4 regions of the Mycobacterium sp. NGS50 genome follow, and region 3 is predicted to be linked to each of the others. Evidence: riboswitches for the same ligand, from Rfam matches in the RefSeq annotation. Region 3 holds a riboswitch; each other region holds the start of a gene.
The links. Region 3 has a riboswitch for cobalamin ahead of cobN (cobaltochelatase subunit CobN). Riboswitches for the same ligand answer to the same signal wherever they lie in the genome.
Positions count from the first base shown of each region.

Region 1: it holds a riboswitch for cobalamin, as region 3 does, so the genes downstream of both, AC5Y36_RS17045 (magnesium chelatase subunit D family protein) here and cobN (cobaltochelatase subunit CobN) in region 3, are expected to answer to the same signal.
Region 2: it holds a riboswitch for cobalamin, as region 3 does, so the genes downstream of both, AC5Y36_RS17015 (PPE domain-containing protein) here and cobN (cobaltochelatase subunit CobN) in region 3, are expected to answer to the same signal.
Region 4: it holds a riboswitch for cobalamin, as region 3 does, so the genes downstream of both, metE (5-methyltetrahydropteroyltriglutamate--homocysteine S-methyltransferase) here and cobN (cobaltochelatase subunit CobN) in region 3, are expected to answer to the same signal.

Region 1 is NZ_JCALCW010000023.1:76,758-81,663, reverse strand. It holds partial or broken gene cobO (cob(I)yrinic acid a,c-diamide adenosyltransferase) at 1-597, opposite strand, end outside; gene AC5Y36_RS17045 (magnesium chelatase subunit D family protein) at 597-2,537, opposite strand; cobalamin riboswitch at 2,550-2,679, opposite strand; gene cbiE (precorrin-6y C5,15-methyltransferase (decarboxylating) subunit CbiE) at 2,683-3,894, shown strand; gene cobM (precorrin-4 C(11)-methyltransferase) at 3,880-4,647, opposite strand; gene AC5Y36_RS17030 (precorrin-2 C(20)-methyltransferase) at 4,644-4,906, opposite strand, start outside.
Region 2 is NZ_JCALCW010000023.1:66,879-75,693, forward strand. It holds gene AC5Y36_RS16990 (class I SAM-dependent methyltransferase) at 1-147, shown strand, start outside; gene AC5Y36_RS16995 (fatty acid desaturase) at 149-2,167, opposite strand; gene yhjD (inner membrane protein YhjD) at 2,307-3,335, opposite strand; gene trpS (tryptophan--tRNA ligase) at 3,332-4,336, opposite strand; gene AC5Y36_RS17010 (exodeoxyribonuclease III) at 4,333-5,175, opposite strand; gene AC5Y36_RS17015 (PPE domain-containing protein) at 5,187-6,809, opposite strand; cobalamin riboswitch at 6,847-7,011, opposite strand; gene AC5Y36_RS17020 (ferredoxin-like domain-containing protein) at 7,079-7,969, shown strand; gene AC5Y36_RS17025 (precorrin-8X methylmutase) at 7,966-8,634, shown strand; gene AC5Y36_RS17030 (precorrin-2 C(20)-methyltransferase) at 8,631-8,815, shown strand, end outside.
Region 3 is NZ_JCALCW010000014.1:6,257-15,071, forward strand. It holds gene AC5Y36_RS11855 (cobyric acid synthase) at 1-526, opposite strand, end outside; gene cobF (precorrin-6A synthase (deacetylating)) at 511-1,278, opposite strand; gene cobN (cobaltochelatase subunit CobN) at 1,278-4,859, opposite strand; cobalamin riboswitch at 4,892-5,022, opposite strand; cobalamin riboswitch at 5,019-5,208, shown strand; gene AC5Y36_RS11870 (ABC transporter substrate-binding protein) at 5,246-6,436, shown strand; gene AC5Y36_RS11875 (FecCD family ABC transporter permease) at 6,433-7,479, shown strand; gene AC5Y36_RS11880 (ATP-binding cassette domain-containing protein) at 7,476-8,815, shown strand, end outside.
Region 4 is NZ_JCALCW010000012.1:128,255-137,069, reverse strand. It holds gene AC5Y36_RS11150 (IS110 family RNA-guided transposase) at 1-47, opposite strand, end outside; gene metE (5-methyltetrahydropteroyltriglutamate--homocysteine S-methyltransferase) at 378-2,645, opposite strand; cobalamin riboswitch at 2,784-3,013, opposite strand; gene AC5Y36_RS11140 (SDR family oxidoreductase) at 3,083-3,742, opposite strand; gene AC5Y36_RS11135 (LLM class flavin-dependent oxidoreductase) at 3,852-4,832, shown strand; gene AC5Y36_RS11130 (NAD(P)H-dependent amine dehydrogenase family protein) at 4,829-5,899, shown strand; gene AC5Y36_RS11125 (mycofactocin-coupled SDR family oxidoreductase) at 5,902-6,780, opposite strand; gene AC5Y36_RS11120 (TetR/AcrR family transcriptional regulator) at 6,892-8,181, opposite strand; gene AC5Y36_RS11115 (spirocyclase AveC family protein) at 8,339-8,815, opposite strand, start outside.

The DNA.
Region 1 (4,906 bases), on a different contig from region 3:
CTGGCCCTTCTGGCCGGCGTCCATCGGGTGTTTGACCTTCGCCATCTCGGTGACCAGGTCGGCGATCTCGACCAGTCGCGGGTGAGCGCGCCGGCCGGTGACCACGACATGCTGGTGACCCGGCCGGTTCACCAGGGTCTGCACCACGTCGTCGATGTCCACCCAGCCCCAGTCGATCGGGTAGGTGAACTCGTCGAGCACATACAGGTCGTGAGCCTGGGCGGCAAGGCGGCGTTTGATCTCGTTCCAGCCCGCCAAGGCATCGCCCGCATGATCCTCGGTGCTGCCGGTCTTGCGGCTCCACGACCAGCCAGAACCCATCTTGTGCCACTCGACCGTCCCACCCTCACCGGTTTCGTCGTGCAAGGTGCCGAGCCGCTCCAGCACGGTCTGCTCACCGACGCGCCACTTGGCGGACTTGACGAACTGGAAGACGCCGATGCGGAATCCCTGATTCCAGCCACGCAATGCCAATCCGAAGGCCGCGGTGGATTTCCCCTTGCCGTCCCCGGTGTGCACCACCAGCAGCGGCCGGTTGCGACGCTGCCGGGTGGTCAACCGATCGTCGGGCACCGTCAGCGGCTGCCCCTGCGGCATCAGGCGGCTCCTCTCACGATGTCGGTCAGTGCCTCGGCGCTCACCTGAGGCAGCGGAATGTATTCGGCCCGTAGATGATCGGCGAGCGCGCGGGCCAGTCCCAATCGCATCCTGCCGTTCTCGCAGTCGACGACGACCGCGGAAACACGTTGTGCGGCCAGGTGATCCGCGGCTTGTCGGGACCGTTCGACGGGATCGGCGCCGGCCGTGGCCCGGCCGTCGGTGAGTACCACCAGCAGCGGGCGACGCGCCGGATCGCGGAGCTTCTCGCGCCGGATCACTTCGCCGGCCTCGGCCAGACCCTCGGCCAGCGGAGTACGGCCACCGGCCGGCACCTGATCGAGCCGCACCGCCGCGATCTCCACCGACCCGGTCGGCGGCAGCAGCACCTGGGCGCCGGTGTCGCGGAACGTGACCACGGCGACCCGGTCGCGGCGCCGGTAGGCATCGAGCAGCAGCGAGGCGATCGCGGTCTTGACGTGACGCATCCGCTCGGCGGCGGCCATCGAGCCGGAGGTGTCGACGACGAACAGCACCAGGTTGGCTTCCCGGCCCTCGCGGGTCGCGCGCCGCAGATCGGTTGCCGCCAGCAGGAGACGGCCGCCGGCGCGGCCGCGGGCAACCTGGTGCGGTGCGGCGGCGCGAACCGTCTCGAACAGATGCAGGCCGGTGCCCGCCGCGTGCAGCGGGGCGGCACCGGTGCGGCGCCCGATGCTGGTGCGGGCGCGGCTGCGCCGCCCGGCCTGGCCGTCCCCGACGCCGTTGACAGTGAAAAGCCGTGCTCGGTACGGGGAATCGGCGCTTATCGTGCTCGTTCCGCCTTGGCCGGGCGAAGATGGCTCGCCTCGATCCGGCGCGCTGCCGCCCTCAGGTCCGGGCCCGTCGGGTTCGGGTTCCGGATCCGGCTCTTCGGGCGGGAGCAGCTCCTCGAGCTGCGCCTCGTCCAGTCCGGGCGCGTCGAACGGATTGCGCCGACGCCGATGCGGCAATGCCAACCGGGCAGCTACCCGTATGTCGTCAACGGCCACCTCGTCGCGGCCCTGCCACGCCGCGTGTGCCACCGCGGTGCGGGCGGTGACGATATCGGCGCGCAACCCGTCGACGTCGAACGCCGCGCACACCTCGCCGATCTTGAGCAGTAGGTCGTCGGCCAGCCGCACCCGCGCCAGCAGCGCCTGAGCATCGAGAATCCGGGCGCGCAAACGGTTCTCGGCCTCGGCGTAGCGGCTACGGAACGCCACCGGGTCGGCGTCGAACGCCAGCCGCCGGCGCACCGCGTCGGCGCGCAACCCCGGATCGCGTGGCGCGGTGACTTCCACCGTCAGGCCGAACCGGTCCAGCAGCTGCGGACGCAGCTCACCCTCCTCCGGGTTCATCGTCCCGACGATGACGAAGCGGGCGGCGTGGGTGACCGACACCGCGTCGCGCTCGACGGTGAGCTGCCCCATCGCGGCCGCATCGAGCAGCAGATCCACCAGGTGGTCGGCCAGCAGGTTCACCTCGTCGACGTAGAGGATGCCCCGGTGTGCCCTGGCGAGCAGCCCGGGTTCGAATGCGACGACACCGGCGCTGAGCGCCTGTTCCAGCTGGATCGAGCCGACGACCCGGTCCTCGGTGGCGCCGACCGGCAGTTCCACCAGCCGCACCGGCCGCGTTTCGACGGCGGCGTCGGCGCCGAACGGTCCGTCGGGGGAGAGCGGATCGGGATCGGCGGGATCCGACGAGAACCGGTCGCCGGCCACCACCTGGATCGGCGGCAGTACCTGGGCCAGGCCCCGCACCAGCGTCGACTTGGCGGTGCCCTTCTCGCCGCGGATCAGTACCCCGCCGATGGTGGGCGAGATCGTGCTGAGCACCAGCGCCAGCGCCATGTCGTCCAGGCCGCCCGGCGCGTCCGGGTCCGCGCCGACGACGGCGGGGAACGGGTAAAGCTGTTGCATACGTGAGGCTCCGCTCGTGAGTAACGCGAAGCCGGTAATCGGACTGACCGAGAAGCATCCGTCGGATGCGCCGCGGAACACCGTAGCGGGCCTGCGTCGGAGTCGCACCGACTTCCCTGGCACCTCGCGCCGCTACCCTAGCACCGTGCCTGCACCCGATCGCCTCACCGTTGTGGGTATCGGCGCCGACGGCTGGATCGGCCTCACCGAACCGGTGCGCGCGGTGGTGCGGGACGCCGACGTGGTGCTCGGCGCGCCACGCCAGCTGGAGTTGCTGCCCGTTGTGGCAGGCCAGCACCGTCAGCCGTGGCCGTCGCCGCTGAGCGCCGGTCTGCCGGGGCTGCTGGAGGGGCTGGCCGGCCGGAAGGTGGTCGCGCTCGCGTCGGGAGACCCGATGCTCAGCGGCGTCGGCACCACCCTGGTCGGGCTGTTGGGCGCGGGCCGGGTGACGGTGTTGCCGGCGGTGTCCTCGGTGGCGTTGGCCCGGGCCCGGCTGGGCTGGTCGGCGGAGTCCACCGCGGTGATCAGCGTCGTCGGCCGCGACGTGCACACGGTGTTGCGTGAACTGGCACCGGGCCGGCGGCTGCTGGTGCTGTCCGCCGACGAGACCACGCCGGCCCAGTTGGCCGCGCTGCTGGTCGATCGCGGCTTCGGCGACAGCCGGATGCTGGTACTGGGTGACCTGGGCGGGCAGTCCGAATCGGTGCGGGAGAGCACCGCGGCGGGTTTCGCAGGCCCGGTTCCGCGGCTGAACATCGTCGCGCTGGACCTGGTCGGCCCGATGCGGCACGGCTGCGGATGGGTGCCCGGCTTACCCGATCAGGCGTACGAGCACGACGGGCAGCTGACCAAACGCGATCTGCGGGCAATCGCCCTGGCCCGGCTGGTGCCGGTGCCCGGGCAGTTGCTGTGGGACGTCGGTGCCGGTGCCGGGTCGGTCGGCATCGAGTGGATGCGCGCCCACTCGGCCTGTCGCACCGTCGCCGTCGAAGCAGACGAGGCCAGGGCCCAACGTATTTCAGCCAACGCACGCAACCTCGGCGTACCGGCACTCACCGTGGTCCACGGTTCCGCGCCGGCGGCGCTGGCGGGTCTGCCGGCACCGGATGCGGTCTTCATCGGCGGCGGTCTGAGCCGGCCCGGGGTACTGGCCGACTGCCTGGCCGCGCTGCGGCCCGGCGGCCGACTGGTCGCACACGCGGTCACCCTGGAGACCGAGGCGCTGCTGGCCGCCGGGTTCCGCGAGCACGGCGGCGAGCTGACGCGCATCCACGCCGAACACGTTGCCCCGCTCGGTACTTTCACCGGGTGGACACCGGCGCGCACCGTCACACAGTGGGCGCTAACGCTGCCGTGATCGGTCCCGGCCCGGATCGTAGAGGTGACTCTCCCCGGCGCACGAATCGTGGCCTTCGGTGAGTGCCCTTCCGACCAGGATCACGGCGGCTTGACGCAGGCCCGCCGCCTCAACCTGCCCGGCGATGTCGGCGAGGGTGCCGCGCAGCACCAACTCGTCGGGTTGCGACGCCCGGTAGACGACGGCCACCGGGCACTGCGGCCCGTACTCGGGGGCCAACTGGGCCATCAACTCCCGAGTGCGGGTGATGGCCAGGTGCAGCACCAGGGTGGCGCCGGTGGCCGCGAACGCGGCCAGTGATTCACCGGCCGGCATTGCCGTGGAGCGGGCCTGGGTGCGGGTGAGCACCACCGACTGCGCCACCAGCGGCACGGTCAGCTCACGGCCCAGGACCGCGGCGGCGGCGGCGTAGGCCGCCACACCCGGAGTGACGTGCCACGCCACCCCCGCCGCGTCGAGCCGACGGGTCTGCTCGAACACCGCGCTGTAGAGCGACGGATCTCCGGACACCAGCCGCACCACCCGGTTCCCGGACTCATGGGCCCGCACCAGCCGTTCCACGATGGCGTCCAGGTCCAGATCCTGGGTGTCGACGAGTTCGGCCGCACCAGAACAAACTTCGAGCACATCCGGATCCAGGTAGCTGCCCGGGTACAGCACCACCTCGGCGTCGGCCAGCAGTCGGGCGGCACGCACCGTCAGCAGGTCCGCAGCGCCCGGACCGGCGCCGACGAACTCGACCGGCGTCCTCATCGCACCCACCGTGGCGTCCACACCCGGCCCGACGGCGTCACCCTCGTCGACGACGCCCCCACCAGCAGCAGGCATTTCATGTCGATCGCGTCGGTGTCCAACTCGCCCAGGGTGGTCACGGTCAGCGACTCGTCGGCCCGGCCGATGTCGCGGCCGATGACCACCACGGTCTGCGGAAAGCGGTGTTCCAGCAGCACTTTGCGTGCGATTGCGATCTGGTCGGGCCGGGCACGCGATGCCGGGTTGTAGATCGCCAGCA
Region 2 (8,815 bases), on a different contig from region 3:
GGCCCCACCGAGTTCACCGAAGATGAGCTGCGCGAAGTGGTTTCGACCTGCTGGCAGGTCGACGAAATCCGGCCGGCCCACCTGCATGCCACCGTGTTCGAGCAGCCGCTACCCGGCTTCCTGGTCACCGCACACCGCGCGGAGTGACTTAGGCCTCGTAGTCGATCGTTACGGTGGGGCTGGTCGGATGTGACTGGCAGGTCAGCACGTAGCCGGCGTCAAGTTCGGCCTGCCCGAGTGCGAAGTTCTGGTCCATTTCCACGGTTCCCGCCAGTAGCTTGGCCCGGCAGGTGCCACAGGCGCCGCCCATGCACGAGTAGGGTGCGTCGGCGCGGACCTGAAGAACGCCTTCCAGAATGGAATCACCGGCGACGAGATCGACCGTGGCCTCCTTCCCGGCAAGCCGGAAAGTAACGGCGGCCGGTGCGTACGAACGCTGCGGCTCCGCCGACTTCTGGTACCCGGTGAACAGCTCCAAGTGGATACGTTCCTCGGCGACACCGTGATTGATCAGCATCTCGCGGGCGATGGTGCTCATCCCCAATGGACCGCACAGGAACCATTCGTCGACGCTGTCGGGCCGCAGGCTGGTGGTCAGCCATCGCTGCAGCTTCTCGTCGTCGACGCGCCCGCGTAAGTCCGGGGTGTGCAGCGGGTCACCGGACAGCACGTGCCGGACCTCCAACCGGTCGACGTAGCGGGACTCCAGCCGGTCCAGATCATGCCGGAACATCGTCGACTCCTTGGTGTGGTTGCCGTAGATGAGGGTGAACCGGCTTTCGGTTTCGATCTCCAGCACCGTTTCCAGGATCGACAGCACCGGGGTGATCCCGCTGCCGGCGACCAGCCCGACGTAATGCTTTTGCGCCAGCGGCTGCAGCGGTGTACCGAAGCGTCCGGTGGGAGTCAGCAGCTCCAGCACGTCGCCGGCCTTGAGCTGGTCGGCCACAAACGACGAAAAGGCGCCGCCGGGAATGTGTTTGACGGCGATGCGTAGTTGGGCCCGGGTCGCCGGCGCGCAGATCGAGTAGTTGCGCCGCACACCTTGGCCGCCGAGGTCGGTGCGCACGGTGACGTGTTGGCCGGGTTCGAAGCGGAACTCATCGCGCAACGCCTCCGGTACGGCAAACGTCACCAAGGTGCTGTCGGCGGTGATGGGATCCACCGAGGCGACCGGGATCCGGCGAAAGACGGCGTGCGAGGCGCTGGATCGGGCCGGCATCCGCACCGGAACCAGCCGTCCGAGTTTGCGGTTGAGCTCCTTCCATTCCCGGTACTCCTGCGGGTTGAGCTGCTGACCGAAGACGGTGGCGATCGCGGCTTCCCGTTCCAGGTAGGCCTCTTCATTCCGTCGCCATGTCCGCACATACCGGTAGAACGGCACCGAGGGGTGTAGATGGTGCACCAGATGGTAGTTCTGGGACAGCATCAGCGGGGTGTACAGCCACTCCATCCCGACCCGGGTCCGGGTGGCTTGGTAGCGGTTGCTGCGTTGGGTCGCCGCCAGCCCGTGATGCGGCAACCAGTCGAACCACCACACCAAAAAGACCAGCCCGATGCGTTGCGGGATGAGGAAGACCACCGCCAGCGTCCAGATGTGGCCGGTGGTGATCGCGACGATCAGCCCGACCACGCTCAGCAACAGCATCCCCAATGTCTCCGCGACTTCGGGTTTGGGTCGACTCCGCAACGTGCGGAGGATGAATCCGCCGTAGAGCAGCTCGGGAACCGGCCAGCGCAACGGCATCTGCCACCACCGGGAGTGCGACGCCCAGGCGTCCGGGTCGTTGGCGTCGTCGTTGGAGTGGCGGTGGTGCTCGATGTGCAGGAATGCGTACGTCGGAAATGAAATGATCGGCACCACCAGCAGGAATGCCAACCGTCCGATCAGCCCGTTGACCCACCGGGTGGTGCTGATCGCGTAGTGGATGGCGTCGTGTACCACGGTGAACATCACGAAGGTCACCGCGGCATTGACCATGATGGCGCTCCAGGCCGGCATCCAACCCTGAACGTAGCCCACTGTCGATACCACGAACGCGGTCAGCGCGGTCAGGTAGACCGCGACGGTCGGCACTGCCAACCGGGGTACCGACTCACCGGGATCCGGCAATGCGTGGCGCGCAGCCGGTTCCGCAGGGTGATCTGGCGCTTCGCTGATTGACATTGCGGCCTCCAGTTCGGTTCTCCTCGTGAATCTACGCACTCGGCGCCCGCGCGGATGATGTCTTGAGCGGACGAAGTTTTTGCCTGTCCTCGTCGCGCCGAGCCGATGAATGTCTGGACTTGGTCGCGGCAGGACGCCGTCAACCGTTGCGGCGGCGCATCAGCCGGGAAAGACCCAGTGCACCAACGGCTCCAACGGCGGCCGCAGCCAACGCCTGGCGCGCACTGAGACCGTCGTCCAGCTGGACCCGCGGCGTGATCACGGCCGACCCCGGCACCACGGCCGGCGGCGGGCGCAGATTCTCCGGGGACGTCGCGGCCCACGCGGTGGAGAACAGGATCAAACGTGCCGTGATGTAGGCGAACACCATCAGCCCCAGCACCGGCCCGAACGCTGCCCCTGCCGGCCCGCCCAGGACCGAGCGCAGATAGATCGACGCGACCTGCTTGAACACTTCGAAACCCACCGCCGCGATCAGCCCGGCCCGCATCGAGCTCACGAAGCTGATCGATTCGCGCGGTAGCCGGGCGATCATCCAGGTGAACAACAGCCACGACACCAGCAACGACATCAGCAGCGACGCCGCGCGCAAGATCCCGCCCAGCGCCATGAAGTCGTGCACGCCAATCCACCCCAGCAGCTTGGCCATCAACGACGGATCGCCCAGCGCCGTCAATGCCAGGGTGAGCACGATCGCCAGGAACGCCGACAGCAGCGCGGCCAGATCGGACAGCTTGGTACGCACAAACCCGGGCGGCTCGGCCCGCTGCTCCCACATCTGGCTCAGCGCCTCACGCAGTTTCGCCATCCAACCCAGCCCCGCCCAGCCGGCGACGGCCAACGCGACGATGCCCACCGAGGTGCGCGATTGGATGGCCGAGTCCATCAGGTCGATCAGCTGCTGACCGAACGCGCCGGTGACCGAGGACCTGATCCGGTCCTCGATCTGGTGCAGCAGATCGGGCCGCCGGGACAGCACGAATCCCCCGGCGGCGAAACCCACCATCAGCAACGGGAACATCGCGAAGATGGTGAAGTAGGTGATGCCCGCCGCGTAGAAGTCGCCCTGACAGTCGTTGTAGCGTTCCTGCGCCTGCATCACCCGGTCGAACCAGGGATACCGGGCACGGAGCCGCTCGAGGATTCCTGGTTCTTCCGGTCGGGTCATGACGTGGCGGCCAGGAATCCCAGTCGGTCGTACACCCGCTCGACGGTCTCCGAGGCCACCGCACGGGCCCGCCGCGCCCCGGTGGCCAAGATCGCCTGCAGTTCAGCGGGATCGTCGAGCAGTTCGTCGACCCGGGCCTTGATGGGTGCGACGAACGCGTGTACCGCGTCGGCGGTGTCCCTTTTCAGGTCGCCGTAGCCGCGTCCGGCGTAGCCGTCGACCAGCGCGCCGACCGCGGACCCGGTGACCGCGGCCTGGATCGTGAGCAGATTGGACACCCCGGGTTTGGATTCCGGGTCATAGCGGATCTCCCGCTCGCTGTCGGTGACCGCCGACCGGATCTTCTTGGCGCTGACCGCCGGATCGTCGAGCAGGCTGATCAGCCCGGCGTCGCTGGCCGCCGACTTGCTCATCTTGGCGGTCGGGTCCTGCAGGTCGTAGATCTTGGCGGTGACCTTCGGGATCATCAGATCGGGCACGACGAAGGTGTCCGGGTAGCGCGCGTTGAAGCGCTGGGCGACGTCGCGCGCCAACTCCAGGTGCTGGCGCTGATCCTCCCCGACCGGCACCAGCTGGGTGTCGTAGGCCAGCACGTCGGCGGCCTGCAGCACCGGGTAGGTGAACAGACCGACCGTGGTGGCGTCGGCGCCCTGCTTCTGCGACTTGTCCTTGAACTGCGTCATCCGCGACGCCTGACCGAACCCGGTAAAACAGCCCAGCACCCAGGCGAGTTCGGTGTGGGCGGGCACGTGGCTCTGCACGAAAATGGTGCTGCGGGCCGGGTCGATCCCCAGCGCCAGGTACTGGGCGGCCGTCACCAAAGTGCGCTGCCGCAGCGTGGCCGGGTCCTGCGGGACGGTGATCGCGTGCAGGTCGACGACGCAGAAGAACGCCTCGTGGTCGTCCTGCAGCCCGACCCACTGGGTGACCGCGCCCAGCGCGTTGCCGAGGTGCAGTGAGTCAGAGGTGGGCTGGACGCCGGAGAAGACACGGGTGCTCATGATCCGTCGATCTTGTCACGGCCGTACTCGACGGTCACCGGTGCGTGGTCCGACCAGCGCAGCGCGTAGGCCGCCGCACGTTCCACTCGCGCCGCGCCGGCCCGCGCGGCCAGCCGGGTGTTGGCCAGCTGGTAGTCGATGCGCCAGCCGGCGTCGTTGTCGAATGCTTTGCCCCGCCACGACCACCAGGAGTACGGCCCCGCCACCCCCGGGTGCTGTTCGCGCACCACGTCGACCCAGCCGTCGGCCAGCAGGTCGGACAGCCATTGCCGCTCGCTGGGCAAGAAGCCGGACTTCTTGAGGTTGCCCTTCCAGTTCTTGATGTCGTGCTCGGTGTGGGCGATGTTCCAGTCCCCGCACACCACCGCGTCGCGGTGCTCGCGGGACAGCACCGCCATGCGGGCGGCCAGCGCCGCCATGAAGCGCTCCTTCTCCAGCTGGTGCGCGGTTTCGGCCTCCCCGGTGTGGACGTACACGCTGGCCACCGTCAGCGGGGTGGCCGTGTCCGGCATGTCCAGGTCGACCTCCAGGTAGCGACCGTGCCGCGCGAACTCCACGTCACCGTCCAACCCGGTGCGCACCGCGGTGAACGGCCGACGGCTCAGCACCGCAACACCGTTGCGGCCCTTCAGGTGCGCATCGGCCGAGGCCAGGTGCCAGCCGGTGGCCAGCGCGGGCGCCAACGCGGTGGTCAGCTGGTCATCGTCGGCGCGGGTTTCCTGCAGGCAAACCACGTCCGCGGCGGTCTGGTCCAGCCAGACCAGCAGGCCGAGGTTGTCGTCGGAGCGTTGCTTGACCGCTGCGCGGATGCCGTTGACGTTGACGGTGCTGATGATCACGGGTCACGACATTAACCAGTGTCGTGATCCCAGCTGCTGGGCAGCATCGGCACCGCCGCGCCGCGCCCGGCCACCGTGGTCAACCCGGTCGGTCCGTCGCCCGGGCGTGACACGGCGCCGGCGAAACCGAGCGCACCGGCGTCGGAGTCCGACGGCTCGAGGTCCATGTATTCGTAGCCCCGGCCGAGTTGGGTGGCCTTGACCCGCCGGCGGCGCCGGGCTGCGGGCTGCTCCTCGGCGGGCACCGGTGCCGCCGGGGCCTCGGCGCTGTCGGGCTCGGGGGCCTTGCGGGAGCGGGCGCTGCTGGCCGCTGGACGCCGGGCACCGGCGGGCAGCGCGCCGGCCAGGTAGGCCAGACCCTGCATGGTTGCCGACGGCGGGCCGGCGGGCGTGGGGGGCGGGGCTCCGGGCGCCGGCGGTGCAGGTGTCGCCGCGGGAGCCGGGGCCGGAGCGGGCGCGGGCGCCGGCGCCGGTGTGGGAACCGGGGGCGGGGCCGGGCTCAGCGCCATAAACGGCGGCGGGCTCGGGATGAGCACCGGCGGGACGGGTTGCAGTCCCGCCAGCCCGGCCAGGCCCGCGAGGCCGGTCAGCATCACCGGGGCCGCCGCCAACGGCACCAGCGGGATGGTCAGCAGCGGCAGGAAGGCCGGCAGCAGGATCAGCGTCTCCTCGAGCAGGGTCTTCAGCAGCGCGATGGTGTCGGTGATGATCGTGCCGATGGCCTCGATGGTGGTGAACAACAACGTGTAGGCGATCGCTGCGGGGTTGCCGGACGAAAACGCCAAGGTGAGGTCCGCGCTGATGAACGCAAAGGTCTGCGACAGGAACGCGGCGTAGGTGCCGAAGTCCATCGGATAGCCCAGCGCGAACGCGATGTTGAACGGGTCGAGGAACGAAATCGGGTTTCCGACCCACGGCAGATACGGGTCGATCCCGTTGAGCAGCGACTGCAGGTAGGGATTCGCCATCAGCTGGTTGATCATCGGCTGCAGGTAGTTGTTGTAGAAGTCGGTGTAGCCGATCTGCTGTAACCACTGCTGGATGTCGCCCTGCTGATCCGGCGGTAGAGCTGGACCGTCGTCGGCGGCGGCGTTGGCCGTGAGGATCGTCGGTGCGGCCGTGCTCTGCGGCGCGCCGGCCACCGCCGCGGAAGCCACCGCCTGGTAGGTGCTCATCACGGTGGCGGCCTGCACCCACATCCGCGCGTAGTCGGCCTCGTTCAGGGCGATCGGGATGGTGTTGAGGCCGAAGAAGTTGGTCGCCAACAACAGCCCGTGTACGGCATGGTTCGCGGCCAATTCGCCCAGCGTGGGCATGGTCGCCACGGCGGCGGTGTAGGCGGCGGCCGTGGTTTGCTGTCCGGCGGCCATCGCGGCCGCGTTGAGACTTTCCTGCGACAGCCACGCCAGGTACGGCGCGTGGGCGGCCGCGTAGGTTTGCGCGCTGGGTCCTTCCCAGGCCCCGGCCGTGACCGCCCCCAGCAGCGCGGTCAGCTCACCGGCCGTCTCTTCGTACTGGGTGCTCAGCACGCTCCAGGCGCCCGCGGCCGCCAGCATCGGACCCGCTCCGGGACCACTGGACAGCAGGGTCGAATGCACCTCGGGAGGGCTGGCCATCCAGATGGGCGCGGTCATCGACGTTCGTCGGCTCTCTCGGGGTGCACCGCCCCGGGTCGCAGGATGCGATGACGCCAGTGTCCTGGCTCTCGGATCACAGCTCGCCTCGCCTTCCAACTCCGCAAAGAGCCGTGGCGGTTGAGGGTCGCTCCCCGATGACAGTGGCGGGACCGCGCCGGATTCACACCGGCTTCCTGCAACGTCATCGCCTTACCTGCGGAATTATTGCACCAGGCCTCGTCTGCCACGATCAATGGGCGAAATCCACTGACCGGAAAGCGATGCGCATGCCGACCTCATCCGCCCAGGGCGGTCGCACCCGGACCGACCTGTGCCCGGGTGCGCTACGGCCCTGGCCTGCCGGGGACGGACTGCTGGTCCGGCTGCGGCTGGTGGGGGGACGGCTGCCCGTCGCGTCGTTGACCCGGCTCCTGGCGGTCAGCGACGAGTTCGGCGACGGGCGACTGCACCTGACCAAACGCGCCAACCTGCAACTGCGCGGGCTGCCCGGGCGCGACCGCCAGCTGGATCCGGCGGTGCTGTCCGCTCTCGAGGCGACCGGGTTGTTGCCGTCGCGCACCCACGAACTGGTCCGCAACATCCTGGTTTCCCCGCAGAGCGGATACGGCGGCGGGCGGGCCGATCTGCGCCCGGTAGCCCAACGGCTGGATGTGCTGCTGTGCGGCGATCCGCGATTCGCCGGGCTGCCGGGCCGCTTCCTGTTCACCCTCGACGACGGGCGGGGTGATCTGCTCGACCGGCTGACGGCACCCCGGGGCACCGATCTGGGCCTGGTTGCGCTCAGCGAGACCGAGGCCCAACTCCGCATCGGTCAGCAGTGGGGCAAGGTAGTGCGCGTGGAAGACTCCCCCGGCCACCTTGCCGCGCTGGCGCAGGCGTTCCTCGCCGCCCGCGGGAACGGGGTGGATGCGCCCTGGCACATCCGGGAGTTGACCGCGCCGCTGGTGCCTGCCGGCACCGCCGATCCGCGGCTACCCGCCCCGGGCGGCCCGCTGCACTACGGTGCGGTGCCCGGCGGCATCCATCAGGAGATCCCCGGCGGGGTGCTGACCGCCGACCTCGCACGCGCGTTGGCCGAGACCGGCGGCACCTCCGACCTGGTCGTGACGCCGTGGCACGGCATCCTGATCCCCCGAACACAGGAGACGATTGCGTGACCGGCCCAGCTGGGCGCCCGACCCGGCGCTACCCGTACATCGATGACGGCCCGGCGATCTACGTCGAATCGTTCGCGACGATCCGGCGCGAGTCCGACCTGTCGCACCTCCCCCCGGCGGCCGAAGGGCTCGCGGTGCGGATGATCCACGGGGCCGGTCAGACCGACGTGGCCGGTGACCTGGTGATCCACCCCGACGCCGTTCCGGCCGGGCGCGCCGCACTGGCCGCCGGCGCACCGATCCTGTGCGACACCCGGATGGTGGCGGTCGGGGTGACCGCGGGCCGGCTGCCGGCCGGCAACGAGGTGTTGTGCTATCTGCGCGATGACCGGGTTGCGGCGCTGGCCGCCGACTGGGGAACGACCCGTTCGGCGGCGGCGGTCTCGCTGTGGGAGCCGGTACTGGCCGGTGCCGTCGTCGCGATCGGCAATGCGCCGACCGCGCTGTTTCACCTGCTGGAGCTGATCCTGGACGGCGGTCCGCGGCCGGCGGTGATCGTCGGCTGCCCGGTGGGTTTCATCGGCGCCGCCGAATCCAAGGATGCCCTGGCGGCCCTGCACGCCGACCACGGCATCGATATCCCGTTCATCACGGTCCGGGGCCGACGCGGCGGCTCGGCGATCACCTCCTCGGCGCTGAATGCGCTGGCGTCGGACGCCGAATGAGCGGACGGTTCTACGGGGTGGGGCTGGGCCCCGGCGATCCCGAACTGATCACCCGCAAGGCCGCGCGGATCATCGGCGCTGCCGACGTGGTGGCCTATCACGCCGGGGTCAACAAGGCGTCCTACGCCCGGACCATCGCCGCTGACCTCATCGCCGACGACGTGATCGAGGAAGAGTTGCG
Region 3 (8,815 bases):
CGAACACCCCGCCGCGGTCCACATCGCCGACGACCACCACCGGCAGGCCGGCGTGCCGCGCCAGGCCCATGTTGACGTAATCGCCGGCGCGCAGGTTGATCTCGGTAGGGCTGCCGGCGCCCTCGGCGACGATCACGTCGTACCTTCCGGCGAGATCGTCATAGGCACGGTGCGCGGCCGCGGCCAACTCCGCGCGGCCGTGCATCCAGTTCGAGGAGGACAGCTCACCCCACGGCCGTCCCATCAGCACCACGTGGCTGCGCTGATCACTGCCAGGTTTCAGCAGCACCGGGTTCATCGACGGCTCGGGGGCAGCTCGGGCCGCCAGTGCCTGAATCCATTGCGCCCGGCCGATTTCGGCATACGTGCCGTCCGCCCCGACGCACACCATCGAGTTGTTCGACATGTTCTGCGCCTTGTACGGCGCCACCCGGATCCCCCGGCGGGCCAACGCCCGACACAGCCCGGTGGTGACGACGGTCTTGCCGGCGTCGCTGGTAGTGCCGGCGATCAGCAGCCCTGACACGATGGCTTCCGCACCAGAAACACGTCCATCACCCAGCCCGCGTCCGCTTTCGCCGCGCGACGGGCAGTCGCGATCTCGTCGACCACGTCGGCGACCCGGCCATGCACCAGCCGCTCGCCTGCCGCACCCAGGTTGGCGCCCCACCAGATCGTCCAGTCGTCCAGCCCGGTCAGGTGGAGCCCCTCCGGGTTGAGCATCGCGACGATGTTGTCCTGGCCGGCGGCGACGGCCTCCCCCAGCCGCCGGCCGGTGGTGATGTGCACCGGGCGGCCGACCTCGTGCAGCACGATCCGGTGCCGGGCGGCCAGCAACTGTGGCGCGCTGATTCCGGGGAGCACGTCGAAATCCAATTCCACGCCAAGGTCTTTCACCCGCTGCACGATCCGGATGGTGGAATCGTAGAGCGACGGATCACCCCAGACCAGGAATGCGGCGGTCCCGCCCCGCTGGCGCAGCACCTCCGCGTAGCGCGCCGCCCGGGCTGCGTGCCAGTCCTCGACAGCGCTCTGGTAGCCGGTCGTCGTCAATTCCGCGGACCGGTCACGGGGCGAGTCGGCGACGGTGATGATCGGGACTGAGCCGGCGTACGTATCGACGATGCTGCGCCGCAATGCCAATAGCCCGTCCTGGTCGCCTTTGGCCCCTTTGTCGGCAGCCAGCACGTAGTCGACCGACCGCAGCGCCTCGGCGACCTCGGCCGTGACCTGCTGCGGCCCCATTCCGACGCCGAGGATCCAAACCTGCATACCCATCAGCGGTCCTCCAGGTCGCCTTCGACGTCCAGGTAGGCCCGCTGCAGGGCAGCCATCGTCGCCGGATCCGGCTGTGCCCACAGGCCCCGGTCCGCGGCTTCGGTGAGGCGCTCCACGATGCCGTGCAATGCCCACGGGTTGGACTTGTCGAGGAACTCGCGGGTGGCCGGGTCCAGCACGTATTCCTGTGCGAGTTTTTCGTACATCCAGTCATGCACGACTCCGGCGGTGGCGTCGAAGCCGAACAGGTAGTCGACAGTGGCGGCCAGTTCGAACGCACCCTTGTAGCCGTGCCGGCGCATCGCGGAAATCCAGCGCGGGTTGACCACCCGGGCACGGAACACCCGCGCGGTCTCCTCGGCCAGGGTGCGGGTGCGGACCGCGTCCGGTGCGGTCGAATCGCCCACGTAGGCCTTCGGGTCGGCGCCGGTCAACGCCCGGATGGTGGCGATCATGCCGCCGTGATAGACGAAATAGTCGTCGGAATCGGCGATGTCATGCTCTCGGGTGTCGATGTTCTTGGCCGCGACCTTGATCCGCCGGTAGTTGGTGCGCATGTCGTCGCCGGCCGCGGCGCCGTCCAATCCGCGGCCGTAGGCGAACCCGCCCCAGGCGGTGTAGACCTCGGCGAGGTCCTTGTCGTCGCGCCAGGTACCGGCCTCGATCACCTGCAGGATCCCGGCTCCGTAGGAGCCGGGCGCGGAGCCGAAGACCCGGGTGGTAGCCCGGCGCAGGTCGCCGTGATCGGCCAGGTCGGCGCGGGCGTGGGCGGCCACGAAGTTCGCCTCGTCGGGCTCGTCGAGAGTCGCCACCATCTGCACCGCGTCGTCGAGCATCGTGACCACGTGCGGGAAGGCGTCCCGGAAGAATCCTGAGATCCGCACCGTCACATCGATTCTGGGGCGGCCGAGCTCCTCGCATGAGATCACCTCGAGCCGCGACACCCGTCGGGACGCCTCGTCCCATTCCGGTCGCACCCCGAGCAGGGCCAGCACTTCGGCGATGTCGTCGCCGGAGGTGCGCATCGCCGAAGTTCCCCACACCGACAGGCCCACCGATTCCGGGTAGGTGCCGGTGTCGTCGAGGTAGCGCCGCACCAGCGAGTCGGCCATCGCCTGCCCGGTCTGCCACGCCAGCCGGGACGGCACGGCGCGCGGGTCGACGGTGTAGAAGTTGCGTCCGGTCGGCAGCACGTTGACCAGGCCGCGCAGCGGCGACCCGGAGGGGCCCGGTCGCACGAACCCGCCGGCCAGCGCCTGCAGCACCGCATCCAGTTCGGCGGCGGTGCCGGCCAGCCGCGGAACTACTTCGGTGGCAGCGAATCTCAGTACGCGCGACACTTCGGGATCGGTATGCAGCGCGTCGGCTGCGCCCACCGCCCAGTCCGCGGCCTCCATGGCTTCCACCAGTTCGCGTGCCCGGCCCTCGATCTCGTCCACCGCCGCCGCAGGAGCGTCGTCTTTCAGTCCCAGCGCGGCCCGCAGCCCGGGCACCGCGTGGTCGACCCCGCCCCACACCTGCGGCGCGCGCAGGATCGCCAGCACCAGGTTCACCCGCTCGGGGCCGACCGGCGCGCCGCCGAGTACATGCAGCCCGTCGCGGATCTGGGCGTCTTTGATCTCGCAGAGCCAGCCGTCGACGTGCAGCAGGAAGTCGTCGAACTCTTCATCTTCGGGCCGCTCGTCGAGCCCCAGATCGCGGTGCATCTCCGCGGCGCGCATCAGGTTCCAGATCTCGCCGCGGATCGCCGGCAGCTTCGCCGGGTCCATCGTCGCGATGTTGCCGTACTCGTCGAGCAGCTGTTCCAGCCGGGCGATGTCACCGTAGGATTCCGCCCGCGCCATCGGCGGAATCAGGTGATCGACGATGGTGGCGTGCGCCCGCCGCTTGGCTTGGGCGCCCTCGCCGGGATCATTGACCAAAAACGGGTAGATCAGCGGCAGGTCGGCGATCATGGCGTCGGTCGCACAGGCGGAAGACAGCGCCGCGGTTTTGCCGGGCAGCCATTCCATCGAGCCGTGCTTGCCCAGGTGTATCACCGCGTGCGCACCGAAACCCCTGCCCAGCCAACGGTACGCGGCCAGATAGTGGTGACTCGGCGGCAGATCCGGGTCGTGGTAGATCGCCACCGGGTTCTCGCCGAATCCACGCGGCGGCTGGATCATCAGCACGATGTTGCCGGATCGCATTGCGGCCAACACGATCTCACCGTCGTCGTTGACGAAAAGCCTGCCGGGCGCCGGACCCCACGCCTGGGTCATCGCATCGCGCAGTTCCGCCGGAAGTTCGGCGGTCCACTCGGCGTACTGCGCTGTGCTCACGCGCACCTGCGCGTCGGACAACTGCACGGCGCTCAGCCAGTCCTCGTCCTGCCCGCCCGCCTCGATCAGGGTGTGAATCAGCCGGTCCCCGGCCAGCGTTTCGTCATCGATGTCCAGCACCCCGAATCCGTCGCCGACGTCGTAGCCGGCGGCGGCCAGCCGGTGCAGCAGCCGCACCGCCGACGCCGGGGTGTCCAAGCCGACCGCGTTGCCAACCCGGGAATGCTTGGTGGGATACGCCGACAGCACCAGCGCCAGCTTCTTCTGTGCGTTCGGCACCCGCTGCAGCCGGGCGTGCTTGACCGCCACGCCGGCGACGCGACCGCAGCGCTCCGGATCGGCGACATAGTGCGGCAGCCCGTCGTCGTCGATCTCCTTGAACGAGAACGGCACCGTGATGATGCGGCCATCGAATTCGGGGATGGCGATCTGGGTCGCCGAATCCAGCGGGGACACCCCGTCGTCGTTGCTTTCCCAATCCGTCCGCGACGACGCCAGGCACAACCCCTGGAACACCGGGATATTCAGCGCGGCGATCCGCTCGACGTCCCAGGCGCCGTCGTCGTCCCCGGCGCCGACCGTGGCGGTGGCGTTCATCGCGCCGCCGGCGGCCAGCATGCACACCACCACGGCGTCCAGCGTGGCCAGCGCGTCGAACAGCTCGTCGGGGGCGTTGCGCAGTGACGCCGCGAAGATGGGTATACCGGCCGCTGCGCCGACCGCATCGATGGCGTCGGCCAGCGCGTGGGCGAAGCCCGCGTTGCCGCTGACCTCGTGGGCCCGGTAGTACAGCACCCCCACCCGCACCGCGTCCGCAGCCTCGGCCGGCTCGCCCCTTTCCCGCTGGGCGTATCCCCATTCCGGGATCACCACCGGCTCGTGGAAACCCTCCCCGGTCAGCAGCACTGTGTCGCACAGGAACGCATGTAGCTGGGCGAGGTTGGCCGGCCCGCCCTCGGCCAGGTAGGCGTGCGCCTGCGCGGCCACACCGATCGGGACCGTCGAACACTCCATCAGCTCGGCGTTGGGTGCGCGCTCGCCTCCGAGCACCACCAGCGGCAGCCCGCGTTCGCGGACCACCGCGAGTTCGCTTTCGATCTCGGCGGATGATCCGAGCACCCGCAGCACCACGACGTCGGCGCCGTCCAGCACCGGTTCGATCGGTTGGCGGGCCGGGTTGCCGAGCCGGAATGTCGCGCCACTGGCGCGTGCGGACAGCAGGTCGGTGTCCGAGGTGGACAGCAGGGCGATGCGTCGCATAACGAGGGTCCTCCCGAGGGGTTCGCGCCCCTTGTCGTCGGATGCCCGCGGCCAGTATCTGACTTGGAACACGCCCCCAACACGCGCCCCTCACAGTGGCGGAACCGTCCCGGATTTCCACCGGGTTCCTGTTTGCCACGAGACGGCGGCCAGCCTAACGCAGCGAACATGCGAGAATGTCGCCGGTAAGGCGATGACGACATGAGGAAGCCGGTGCAATTCCGGAGCGGTCCCGCCACTGTCATCGGGGAGTGACCCTCAACAGCCACGGCCCGCCACGTGTGGGGCTGGAAGGCGAGGCGAACAGTGATCCGAGAGCCAGGAGACTCACGTCATCGCGTCCTGCGTACCGGGGCGGTGTACCCCGAGGAAGCTGATGCACGCCCATGCCCGGTGCGCTGCGGGTAGCCCGCACGCTAGCCATAGCGCTGGCCATCTCGATGGCCGGCTGCTCTGCCGAACACGCCTCCCCCGCAACGGATACGCGGCCGGGCTGCATCACCGACTTCGATCCGGCCGCCGACTACTTCCCGGACAAATCGACACTGTCGGAGGCCACCAACTTCTCGATCGACTACCACAACAGCTACCAGGTCCTGACCGTCAAGCGCCCCTATCTCGGCGGCGAACCGGTGTCCTATGTGTTGGTGCGCTGCGGTGCGCCTGCACCGGCGCCGGCCGGCGAGCTCGCCCACGCCCAACAGATCACGATCCCGGTACGCGGCCTGTATTCGGGTTCGACGACGCATCTCGCGATGATCACCGAGCTCAGCGCCGCCGACGTGGTGACCGGAGTGGCCAGCCCGGCCACGGTCGCTGATCCGCAGATCCGCCGACGCATCGACGCCGGCCAGATCGTCGGCTACGCACCGGGCGGCCAGATCAACGTCGAGACCGTGCTGCACGCCGGCCCCGACGTCTTGGTCACCCCGGGCATGGACGACCCCGGCTATCCCAAGCTGCGCGAAGCAGGCGTCCCGGTGGTCGCCGACGCCGAATGGCTGGAGCCCACGCCGCTGGGCCGGGCCGAATGGGTCAAGATGTTCGCCGCGCTGACCGGAACCGAGCGGCAGGCCGGGCACGCGTATCAGGCCATCCGCGACCGCTACCGCGCCCTGGCCGCACAGGCCGCGTCGGCCACGCCGGTCGACGTGCTGGTCGGCACCATGTATTCGGGCAGCTGGTCGATGCCCACCGGCGGCAGCTACTCCGGCCGCCTGGTCGCCGATGCCGGCGGTGTCTACCCGTGGCTGGCGGACACCGGCGCCGAGAACCGGCAGTTGAACTTCGAGTCGGTGTACGCCCGCGCCGGAAGCGCACCCCTGTGGCTGGTCACCGACGATTGGAAAACGGTGGGCGACGCGGTGTCCCAGGACAGTCGGTACGGCGAGCTCGCCGCGGTCCGCAGCGGACAGGTGTGGTCGGCGACCAAGGCCGTCGGGACGCAAGGTCACAACACCTACTGGGAACGCGGGACGGCGCGACCGGATCTGCTGCTCGGCGACCTGGTTGCGATCCTGCACCCCGAGCTGGCCCCCGGCCATGCATTCGAGTTCTACCAACGAGTGGCCCGATGAGAACACCGACGCGCACCACGCTGGTGTTGGCCGGCCTCGCCGCCGCAGTGCTGGCGCTGGCGCTGCTGGGGCTGGTGCTCGGTCCGGTGCGCGTGCCGCTGGCCGACACCGTCCGGGTGCTGTTGGGCATGCAACCCTCCGATCCCCGCTGGCAGGTGATCGTGGCGAACATGCGGCTGCCCCGGGTGCTCACCGCGCTGGCCGCCGGGGCCGCGCTCGGGGTTGCCGGCCTGCAACTGCAGACGCTGTTCCGCAACACCCTGGCCGACCCCTACATTCTCGGCGTCAGTTCCGGCGCCAGCCTCGGCGTGGCGCTGGTGGTGCTGCTCGGTGGGGCGGCCGGCGCTGGATTCGCCGCCGGTATGGCCGGGGCCAGCCGCGCCGGTGGGGTCATCGCGGCAGCGCTGGGTGCCGCGGCGATGCTGACCCTGGTGCTGACGCTGTCCCGCTGGACCCGTTCGGCGGCGACGCTGCTGCTGATCGGGGTGATGTTGGGCGCGGCCAGCACCGCGTTGGTGAGTCTGGCGATGGTCTACGCCGACCCGCAGCGGGTGCAGCAGTTTCTGCTGTGGGGGCTGGGCAGCTTCGCCGGAACCGGCTGGGCCGATCTGCGGCTACTGCTACCGCTGGTGACGGTCGGGCTGGTCGCCGCGACGCTGACGATCCGGCCGCTCAACGCCTTGCTGCTCGGCGAGAGTTACGCGGCGACGATGGGTATCAACGTGCGCCGGGCGCGGGTCATCACGGTCGGCTCGGCGTCGCTGCTGGCCGGTGTGACGACCGCGTTCTGCGGGCCGATCGCCTTCCTCGGCCTGGTGGTACCGCATGTGGCCCGCATCGCCGTCGGCACCTCCGATCATCGTGTGGTGGTACCGGCGGTGACGTTGCTGGGTGCGACGGCCGCGCTCGGGTGCGGCATCGTCAGCCAGGTGCCGGGTAGCAACCTGGTGATTCCGGTCAACGCGGTCACGGCGCTGGTCGGAGCCCCGGTTGTGATCACCGTGCTGCTGCGGACCCGTCGCGGATCGGGGTTGCCCGCATGACGCCGGCGGTTGAACTTGTTGATCTGGCAATCGGCTACCGCACCCGGCGCCGGTCGGTGACGGTGGCAACCGGGCTGGGGGCACGGGCCCGCCGCGGCGAACTCACCGTGCTGATCGGCCCCAACGGCGCCGGCAAGTCCACCCTGATCCGCACGTTGGCCGGGCTGCAGCCCGCGCTCGACGGCCGTGTCTTGCTCGACGGCGCCAACCTCACCGGGCTGCCCCGTGACGAGCTGGCCCGCCGGGTCGCGGTGGTGCTGACCGAGCGGATCGAACCGGGGCTGCTGTCGGCCCGGGAACTGGTCGGGCTCGGCCGCATTCCGCACCTGGGATTGGCTGCCCGGCTGCGTCCGGCCGACGAGCAGATCGTGGACTGGGCGCTGGCGGCCACCGGCGCGCAGCATCTGGCCGATCGGCCGGCGGCGGAGCTCTCCGACGGTGAATGCCAGCGGGTACTGACCGCGCGGGCGTTGGCCCAGCGGCCGGGGCTGCTGGTGCTCGACGAGCCGACCGCCTTCCTCGATGTGTCTTCGCGGGCCGGTCTTTTCGGGTTGCTGCGCGAGCTGGCCCGCGACCAGCAGTTGGCGGTGATACTGAGCACCCACGACCTGGAGCTGGCGTTGCGGGTGGCCGATCGGGTCTGGCTGCTGGATCCGGCCGGCACCCTGACCGATACCGTCGGTGAGGAATTGATGCTGGCGGGGCGCATCGGCGCGATGTTCGACACCGACACGTTGCGCTTCGACTCGGCCAGCGGCATGTTCGCATTCGGCACCGGAACTGGCGCTCGGACCGCTCGCGTCGACGCCCCGGAGCCGTTGCGTGCCGCACTGATCCGGGTGCTGTCACGAGAGGGGTGGCATGCGGCGACGCCCACCGAAACCTCCGAAGCTATCGTCACCGCCGCCGATCCTGACGCTGTCACGGTGCGTTCCGGCGCTGATGCCGACACTGTCGCACTGCGTGATCTGCCGCAGCTGCTGCGCGGGCGGGCACCGAGTTCACTGCGCTGCGCGCCCGAAGCCCACACGGTTTCGGCGCTGGGCGAGTTGTCGGCCGTCAGCCCCTATTTCGCGGTCTCGACCGGGCCGGCCGATGGTGCCTGCTGGCACGCGGTAACCCGGCTCTACACCGACCAGCGGCTGCTGTCGCAGGCGGTCGATGACGTCGCGCAGCGCCTCGGGTCCGCGGATCGCCGGGTGGCGGTGTCAACGTTGTTCCTGGGGCACGCGGCGCGGCTCTGGTCGATCGGATTGGGTGCGCTCGCCCAGCACGGACTGTTGGTGGATCTGGCTCCCGAACAATTGTGGTACCGCGAATCCGACGGCACCGCTCG
Region 4 (8,815 bases), on a different contig from region 3:
TTCTTGGAAACATCAAGACCAGCACACCGCGGATGAACCACCTCCATGACCGATCACCCCTTCCCGACAAAACTGTTGTTATCCAGCGTGTTCCGGGGAGAGCGAAACAGAAACAGGAGTCTCTCTCGCGTGCTCGCAGGCAACAATCCACCACCCCCGCACAACACAGGGGCGCCCTCCAGCCACCAAGCTGCTCGCCGTGCTCACCGGCAACACAGACGCAACGGGGTCAACCGAAACACCCCTCAAGCGTCAACCCGGCCGACGCCCGCTGCAACCACTTCACCAAGCCGAACGCCGCACCAAATTTTCAGACTCCACCACGGGGCCAAGCCCCCTGGATAGCTGCTCGCGCGGAGTGGCGGCGCGGTGGAGAACTAGACGCCGGTGCGGGCTTCCTTGGCCGCGGCGACCATGTTGCGCAGCGAATCGGTCACCTCGTCGGTCCTACGGGTCTTGAGCCCGCAGTCGGGATTGACCCACAGCCGTTGCGCGGGGACCGCGTTCAGCGCTGCGCGCAGCGACGCCGCCATCTCCTCGCTGCTGGGCACCCGTGGTGAGTGGATGTCGTAGACCCCGGGCCCGACGCTGTTGGAGAACCCGATCGCGTTGAGGTCGTCGAGCACCTCCATATGCGAGCGGGCCGCCTCGATCGAGGTGACGTCGGCGTCCAGGTCGGCGATCGCCCCGATGACCTCGCCGAACTCCGAGTAGCACAGGTGGGTGTGGATCTGTGTGGAGTCAGCGACCCCGGAGGTCGCCAACCGGAACGCACCGACCGCCCAGTTCAGGTAGGCGGCCTTGTCCGCGTCGCGCAGCGGCAACAGTTCGCGCAGCGCCGGCTCGTCGACCTGGATCACCGCGATGCCGGCGTCCTGCAGATCCACCGTCTCGTCGCGGATGGCCAGCGCCACCTGGTTGGCGGTGTCGGCCAGCGGCTGGTCGTCGCGGACGAACGACCAGGCCAGGATGGTTACCGGACCGGTCAACATGCCCTTGACCGGCTTGTCGGTCAGCGACTGCGCGTAGGTGGCCCACTGCACCGTCATCGGATGCGGGCGGGCGACGTCCCCGTAGAGCACCGGCGGACGCACGCAGCGGCTGCCGTAGGACTGCACCCAGCCGTTGGCGGTGGCGAAGAAGCCGTCCAGCTGCTCGGCGAAGTACTGCACCATGTCGTTGCGTTCCGGCTCGCCGTGTACCAGCACATCCAGGCCAAGCTGCTCCTGCAGCTCGATCACGGCGGCGATCTCGGCCTGCATCCGGCGGGTGTACTCCGCGTCGTCGATCTCCCCGGCGACCAGCGCGGCGCGGGCCTTGCGGATCTCGACGGTCTGCGGGAAGGACCCGATCGTGGTGGTTGGCAGCGGCGGCAGGTCCAGCCGCTCGTCCTGTGCCTCGCGGCGCGCCGTCGCCGATCCACGGTGGGCGCCGGCGGCGGTGATCGTCTCGATGCGCGCCCGCACCTGTCCGTTGTGCAGGCGTGGATCGGTTCGGCGCGACGCCACAGCGGCCGCCGAGGCGGCGAACTCGTCGGCGACCGCGTCACGCCCGTCGCGCAGGGCGCGCGCCAACGTCACCACTTCGGTGACCTTCTCGGCGCCGAACGCCAACCAGCTGCGCAGGTTGTCGTCCAGGCCGGTTTCGGCGTCCAGGGTGTAGGGCACGTGCAGCGTGGAACACGACGTAGACACAGCCACCGCGCCCGCGCTGCCGAGGGTGGACAGCTTGCCCAGCGCGGCTTCCAGGTCGGTGCGCCAGATGTTGCGTCCGTCGACCACCCCGGCGACCAGGGTCTTGCCGGCCAATTCGGGCACCGTGGCAACCGAGGCCCCAGAGCCGTAGACCAGGTCGACGCCGATCGCCTCCACCGGGGTGCGGGCCAGGGCCGCCAGCCCCGCGCCCGGCTCACCGAAGTAGGTGGCGACGAAGATCGCCGGCCGGTTGGCCGCCGAACCCAGCACGGTGTAGACCCGCTCGGCCAGGGCGGGCGCCTCCGCGGCGATGTCGGTGACCAGCACCGGCTCGTCCAGCTGCACCCAGTCCGCACCGGCCTCGGCCAGCTTGCCCAACAGCTCGGCGTAGATGTCGGTCAGTTCGTCGAGGCGGAAGATCGGTGCCGGCGCATCGTCGACGGCCTTGCTCAACAGCAGGAAGGTGATCGGGCCGATGATCACCGGGCGGGCCGGAATACCTTGATCCTGAGCCTCTTTGAGCTCCGTCAGCACCTTGGTCGGATTCAGCGCGAACTTCGTGTCAGGCCCGATCTCGGGCACGATGTAGTGGTAGTTGGTGTCGAACCATTTGGTCATCTCCAGCGGGGCGATCTCGTCGGTGCCCCGGGCCGCGGCGAAGTAGCGGTCGAGGTCGTCGGCGACACCGGCCACCCGGGCGGGCAGCGCACCCAACAGGACCGCGGTGTCGAGCATCTGGTCGTAGTAGGAGAAGGTGTTCACCGGCACCGAATCCAGACCCGCCTGCGCCAGCGCCGCCCAGGTGTCGCGGCGCAGGGTGGCGGCGGTCGATTCCAGGTCGGCGCGGCTGGTGCGACCGGCCCAGTAGCCCTCGGTTGCACGTTTGAGCTCGCGCCGCGGTCCGATGCGCGGTGAGCCGATGATGGTGGCGGTAAACGGTTGAGCGCTCACAAGTTCGTCCTTCACTCGCGGGGGTGGTCACCGCCGGCGGACGCAAACCGATCCGGTCACGGCCCATGCTGACGGGATAGCAGGTGCAACCGTGACGGCCGGACGCCCATTCCACGAGGCGGTAAGCCGCCGGACGCGGCGCGCCCGGCACAGCTGGCAGGTCTTCGGACTCACAGGCACGCACCGCTGGGTGCTCCTACTAGCCGTCGCTTCCCAGTCCTTCGACCAGTGCCGTTGACGGCGGTCGTTCCTGCTTACCGCTGCGGGACAGTCCCGGATTCTCACCGGGTTCCCTCTCGCGACGCATACGCCTCGCTCGATGCTGACGCCGCACAGGCGCCGTCAGCAGACCAGCTGCGCTTTGGAGATTACCCCGTGAACGCACTGCCGCGATCACCCCTCCGATTTTCCGGCGAGGCCTTCGCACGCGCCTCGAGTCAAAGGTCCCGTCGGCTGGCCAGCGCCTCGGCGATGGGCACGTCACCGTCGTTGAATTCGATTGTGCGCCGGATCGTCGTGCCGTCAGCCAGGGCGGCGGCGACGACCCGTGCGACGTTCTCCCGTGACACCTCACCTTTCCCGGCCTCCGGACCCAACGCGATGCCGCCGGTGGCCGGCTCCAGGGTGAGCCGGCTGGGCCCGAGCACCGTCCAGTCCAGATCGCTGGCCCGCAGATGAGCATCGGCGGCGGCCTTGGCCTCGGCGTACGGGAAGAAGGAGTTAGCCTCGGGCACACCGTGATCGGGCCCAGCGCCGAAATAGGACACCATCACGAACCGGCGCACACCGGCCTGCCCGGCGGCATCGACGACGCGGATCGCCGCGTCCCGGTCCACCGCATAGGTGCGGGCCGGGTTACCGCCGCCGGCACCCGCGCTGAACACCACGGCATCGTGGCCGGCCAGCAGGTCGGCCAGCGCGGCGGTGTCCAGTTGCTCGATGTCGGCTACCAGGGGAGTGGCGCCGGTTGCCGCGACCTCCTCGGCGTGGTCGGGGTTGCGGAAGACCGAGGTGACCTGGTCTCCGCGGTCGCTCAGGATGCGGGTCAGCTGCAGGGCGACCTTGCCGTGACCGCCGATAACGACAATGCGTGCCATGTACCCGACGCTACCCGCCACGACGTGGGCACGCGATCGGCCGGACCCTTCCGATGGGAACAAATATTAGTTTATAGTCTGGCGTGATCCGCAAAGGAGCCACCGCGAGATGTTGACCCTGCGCTTCGACATGCGCGCTCCCGCGGCGGGAGCGCCGACCGCGGAGCTGTACGCCGCAGCGATTGAGATGTGTGGCTGGGCAGAGACGCGCGGCGCGATCGCCGCGGTGCTTTCCGAGCATCACGGGACCGAGGACGGTCACCTGCCGTCGCCGCTGGTGCTGGCCGCGGCGATCGCCGCCCGCACGAACGCACTGGCGATCATGCTCGCCGCCGTGGTGCTGCCATTCTGGGATCCGGTCCGGCTGGCCGAAGAGATGAGCGTCCTGGACATCATCAGCAAGGGGCGCGTGGCCTACGCCTTCGGCCTGGGTCACCGTGCCGAGGAGTACGCACACTTCGGCATCGACATGCACCGGCGAGGCCGCTTGGCTGACGACAAGTTGACCCTGCTGCTGCACCTGTTGCGCGGTGAGCCGGTGCACCACGATGGCCGCCGCATCCATCTGACGCCGCCGTGCGTGACGCCCGGCGGTCCGTCCATCATGATCGCCGGCGGCAGCGCGCCGGCGGCCAGGAGAGCGGCTCGTCACGGACTGGGATTCATCGCCCAGACGAATTCCGGTGGTCTCAAACAAATTTACGAGGACCAGTGCAGGGCCCACGGCAGGGAGCCGGGGCCGGCGCGGTTTCCCGACGACGACGCGCCGACCACGGTGTTCGTCGCCGACGACGTGGACCGCGCCTGGTGCGAGCTCGGCCCGTATCTGCTCCACGACGCGGTGACCGCCGCACAGTACCGGCACGGCGACGACACGGTTGCCAGCATCTCGCGGGCCGCCAGCGTGGACGAATTGCGTGCCGCGCCGGGCCCCTACCGGATTTTCACCGTGGACGAAGCCGTCGGGCATCTGCGCACCGGCCGCAGCCTGCCGCTGCTGCCGCTGTGTGCCGGTCTGCCACCCGCATTGGCCTGGCCGTATCTGGAACGTGCGGCGTCGGCTGTGGCTCGAGCTGGGGGTCACGCATGAATCCGAAGACCCGAGTGGTCGTGTGGGCGACCGGAGGCGTCGGCTCCATCGCCATCGACGCTGTCCGGCGTCGCCCGGACCTGGAACTCATTGGCGTCTGGGTACATTCCGCGGACAAGGTCGGGCGCGACGCCGGCGAGCTGGCCGGAGGCACCGCGATCGGGGTCGCGGCGACCCAGGATGCCGAGGCGCTGATCGGGCTGCGGCCGGACTGCGTCGTCTACGCCGCAAACGGGCCCGACCGCGACGCCGGCGCGGTGCCCGACTATCTGCGGCTGCTCGAGGCCGGAATCAACGTCGTCTCGACGACGTCGACCAGCCTGGTGTACCCGCCGAGCTATTTTCATCCCACCTGGCGAGAACAGCTCGAATCCGCGGCGTTGGCCGGTGGCGCCTCGTTCTACGTCTCCGGTGTCTTCCCGGGATTCGGCTCGGATCAGCTGGCACTGGTGCTGGCCACCCAATCAAAGACGATCCGAACTGTGACGGTGACGGAGATCGCGCTCAACGACCACTACCCGGTCGCCGACGTCATGATGGACGGGATGGGATTCGGGCGCCCACTGGACTTCGAACCGATGCTGAGCACTCCCGGCTTCATCGAAATGGCCTGGAGTGCACCGATTCACCTCATCGCGCAGGGGCTGGGCGTTGAGGTAACCGAGGTTCGCGGCTCGCTGGAGCGCCGCGTCACCTCGCGCGAGATCGAGGTTGCCTTCGGCACGATCACGGCTGGAACGTGCGGTGCCGTGTGCACCAGGGCGGCCGGCGTCATCGACGGTCGGGAAGCCATCGTGGTCGAGCACATCATCCGGATGGCTCGCGACGTGGCACCTGAGTGGGCGACCTCGGAGTGCGATGCCACCTACTGTGTCGACATCGACGGCGAGCCCGACATCCACTGCTCGATGACGCTGGGAGCTGCCGAAGGCCACGGCGCCGGCAGGGGCGCGATGGCCGCCACCGCCATGCGCGTCGTCAACGCGGTGCCCTACGTGGTGGACGCGGCACCGGGACTACTGAGCTCGCTTGACCTGCCGATCACGCTGCCCCGCAACGCGATCTGAGGCTACCTGCCGGGCCCGTTGGGCCACTTGAGCAGTGAACCCCCATCGACGCGGATCTGTTGTCCGGTGATGTAGCGGGCGTCGTCGCTGGCCAGGAAGACCCCGAGGTTGGCCATGTCTTCGGGCTCGACATACGGGATCGGCATCGCCTGGAAGATGGTGAACAACGGCTCGGCGTCGGCACGGGTGGCCTTTTTGCCCTCATTGGTCAAATCGGGGCGGAACATGGAATACATGCCGTCGTTCTGCAGCAGGTGGGTGTTGCAGTTGGTCGGATGGATCGCGTTGATCCGGATCATCCGCGGCGCCAGGTGCAGGCACATCTGCTCGACGTAGTCCATCACGATGCGTTTGCTCCACCCGTAGCCGGCGCCGCCGGGGCCCATGTTCGGGTTGTCGGTGGTGCCGGTGATCATTCCGGCGGTCGACCCGGTGACGATGATCGACGAGCCGTCGGGCAGGTGCGGAATCGTGACCGCGACGGTGTTCATCACGCCCAGCAGGTCGACGTCGGAGGCGTCGACGAACTGCATCGGGTCGGGTTTGCCCATCGCCATCGGCAGGATGCCCGCATTGGCGACGACGATGTCGATCTTGCCCAGATCGGCAATGCCTGCCTCGACCGCGTCGCGCAACTCGTGGCGCTCGCGGACATCGGCGATGCGGGCCACCACGCGCCGGCCGAGTTCTTTGACCGCTCTTTCGGTTTCGGCGAGGTCATCGGGTGTGGCCAGGGGATAGGGGTTGGAATCGATCTGGCGGCAGATGTCGATCCCGATGATGTCGGCGCCTTCTTTGGCCATCGCGATCGCATGCGCGCGACCCTGGCCGCGCGCGGCGCCGGTGATGAATGCGACCTTGCCGCTGAGTTTCCCGGACATGCACCCTCCATGGTTGCTGAACGCAGACCGAACCTATGTGATGCAGGCGGTTTAATCAATACCTTCTGGAACAAAACTTTGGTAGCGCCCTATGCGCCTCCCGCGGAACCGCTATGCGCTGGCGTCGCGAACGGTCACTCCGCGGACCACGGTGTCGCGGGCCAGCAGCAACGCCGCCCGGGTCCCCTCGGTACGGACAATGTTCTCCGGCATCCACAGCACGTCCATCACGCAGCGGGACAGCAACTCCAGAGACGGCGTCTCGATACGGATGTCGCCGGATCGGGTCCCGTCGGAGAGCAGCGATTTCAGTTGTCGCAGCCGGGTGGTGAACGCCAGGCCGGGGTTGGGGCTGTCCGGGGGAGTGTGGCGCATCCAGGCCAGCTGAATCTTCCACTCGTCGGGGAACTGATCGAGTGCGTTGATGTTGACCCAGATCAGCGCGTCGAGCTTCTCGATGGGTGTGGCCTCGGTGCGCAGCACGGCGGCGAATCCACCGCCGGCCTTGGTGCCGAAGGACTCCATGATCGACGCCAGCAGCTCGTCCTTGGAGCCGATCAGCCGGTACACGGTTCCGGTCCCCATGCCGGCCGCGGCGGCGATGTCGCGGATGGTGGTGACCTCGTAGCCTTTGCGGCCGAACTCCGCGCGGGCCACCGCGCGGACGTGGGCGGCCTTGTCGTCGGCTGCCGAGGTATCGGCCCAGGTCGCGATGGCTTCCTCGGCCGCCGCGAACGCCGCGGAGGCGTCCAGTTGGTCATCGCTGTGGGGCTGGCTGGCCAGTCCCTGCAACATGATTCGGCATAAGAGTGCCGCGGTTTGGTCGGCCGCGGCCTTCTGGCGGATCACGTCGAGCCCGACATGCATCATCGACTGACACATCCGGTCGGCCAGGATCGCGAGATCGAGGTCCGGCCTGATGTAGCCGCTCCACTTGCCGGCCCGCAGCGTCTGCAGCATCGCCAGCTGGACAGCGGTCGGCGGCTCCTGGAGCAGCTTGATCAGCTCCGGGTTGGAGCTGGGCGCGTCGTAGAACGACATCTGCAGGGCGGCCCGGTGCGCGACCGCGCAGCGCGCGATCTCCGACCCCAGGGCGATGATCGCCTCAGGGACCGGCTGGGCTCCGGGTTGGTCGAGTTTGCCGTCGGCGAGTTCGCCGATGCGTTCCAGATCGGCGTGATAGCGCCGGACCAACTCGACCAGGATCGCTTCTTTGGATTCGAAGTGGTGATAGAGGCTGCCGGGCAGGATGCCGGCGGCGTCGGCGATCTCCTGCAGGGAGGTGCGCAGACCCGTCGCGGCGATCAGTGCGGCAGCCGTCTGCAGGATCTCGGTGCGGCGGGTGCCGTCGTCGTAGGCCCCGGCGGAGGTTGCCGCCCCGGATGACTTTTGGCGCCCCACAACACCTCCACTGCTCCCGCTATCAGCTGGGATTCACCCGGGCCGTTGCTGACCGAACATTTGGTAAAACGCTACCAGAAGGTAACTGCGTGACCGGTGCACTCGCGCCGACGGCCGAGCGTGAAGTTAGGTTCACGCTCGGCGGTAGGGTCGGCGGTTACCGTGGCTGGTTCGGCACACCCGGAAACAGCTGCTCGGTGGGTCCGGCGGTCACATACCCGCCCAGCTTGGTGACGAGGTGGGGAGCGAAGACCGCGCCGTACAAGCCGTTGCCGATGACGACGACCGCGACAATGGACAGCAGCGACGCCTGCAGCCGGGACTTGGCCCGGCTGTCGGCCCACATCTCGATCACATTGCGGCCCTGGGCATCCGTGCGACCCAGCAAGTAGGTGAAGACCATCATCTGCACCCCCATCGCCACCGAGTCGTAGATCGGGTACTGGTGCACCGTGCCTTCCCGTAGCGCCAGCCCGGGAATCACGTAGCCGTAGTGGAAGATACCGAGCCGGGCACCGAGCATGGCGTTGAAGAAGAGCGCCCAGCAGAAGCCGACGACGAAGCCCACGGTCAGCAGCGTGGTGGGTCTGCGGCAGTGGAACCGTGCTGCCACCCAGCGGCCGAGCGCCGCACC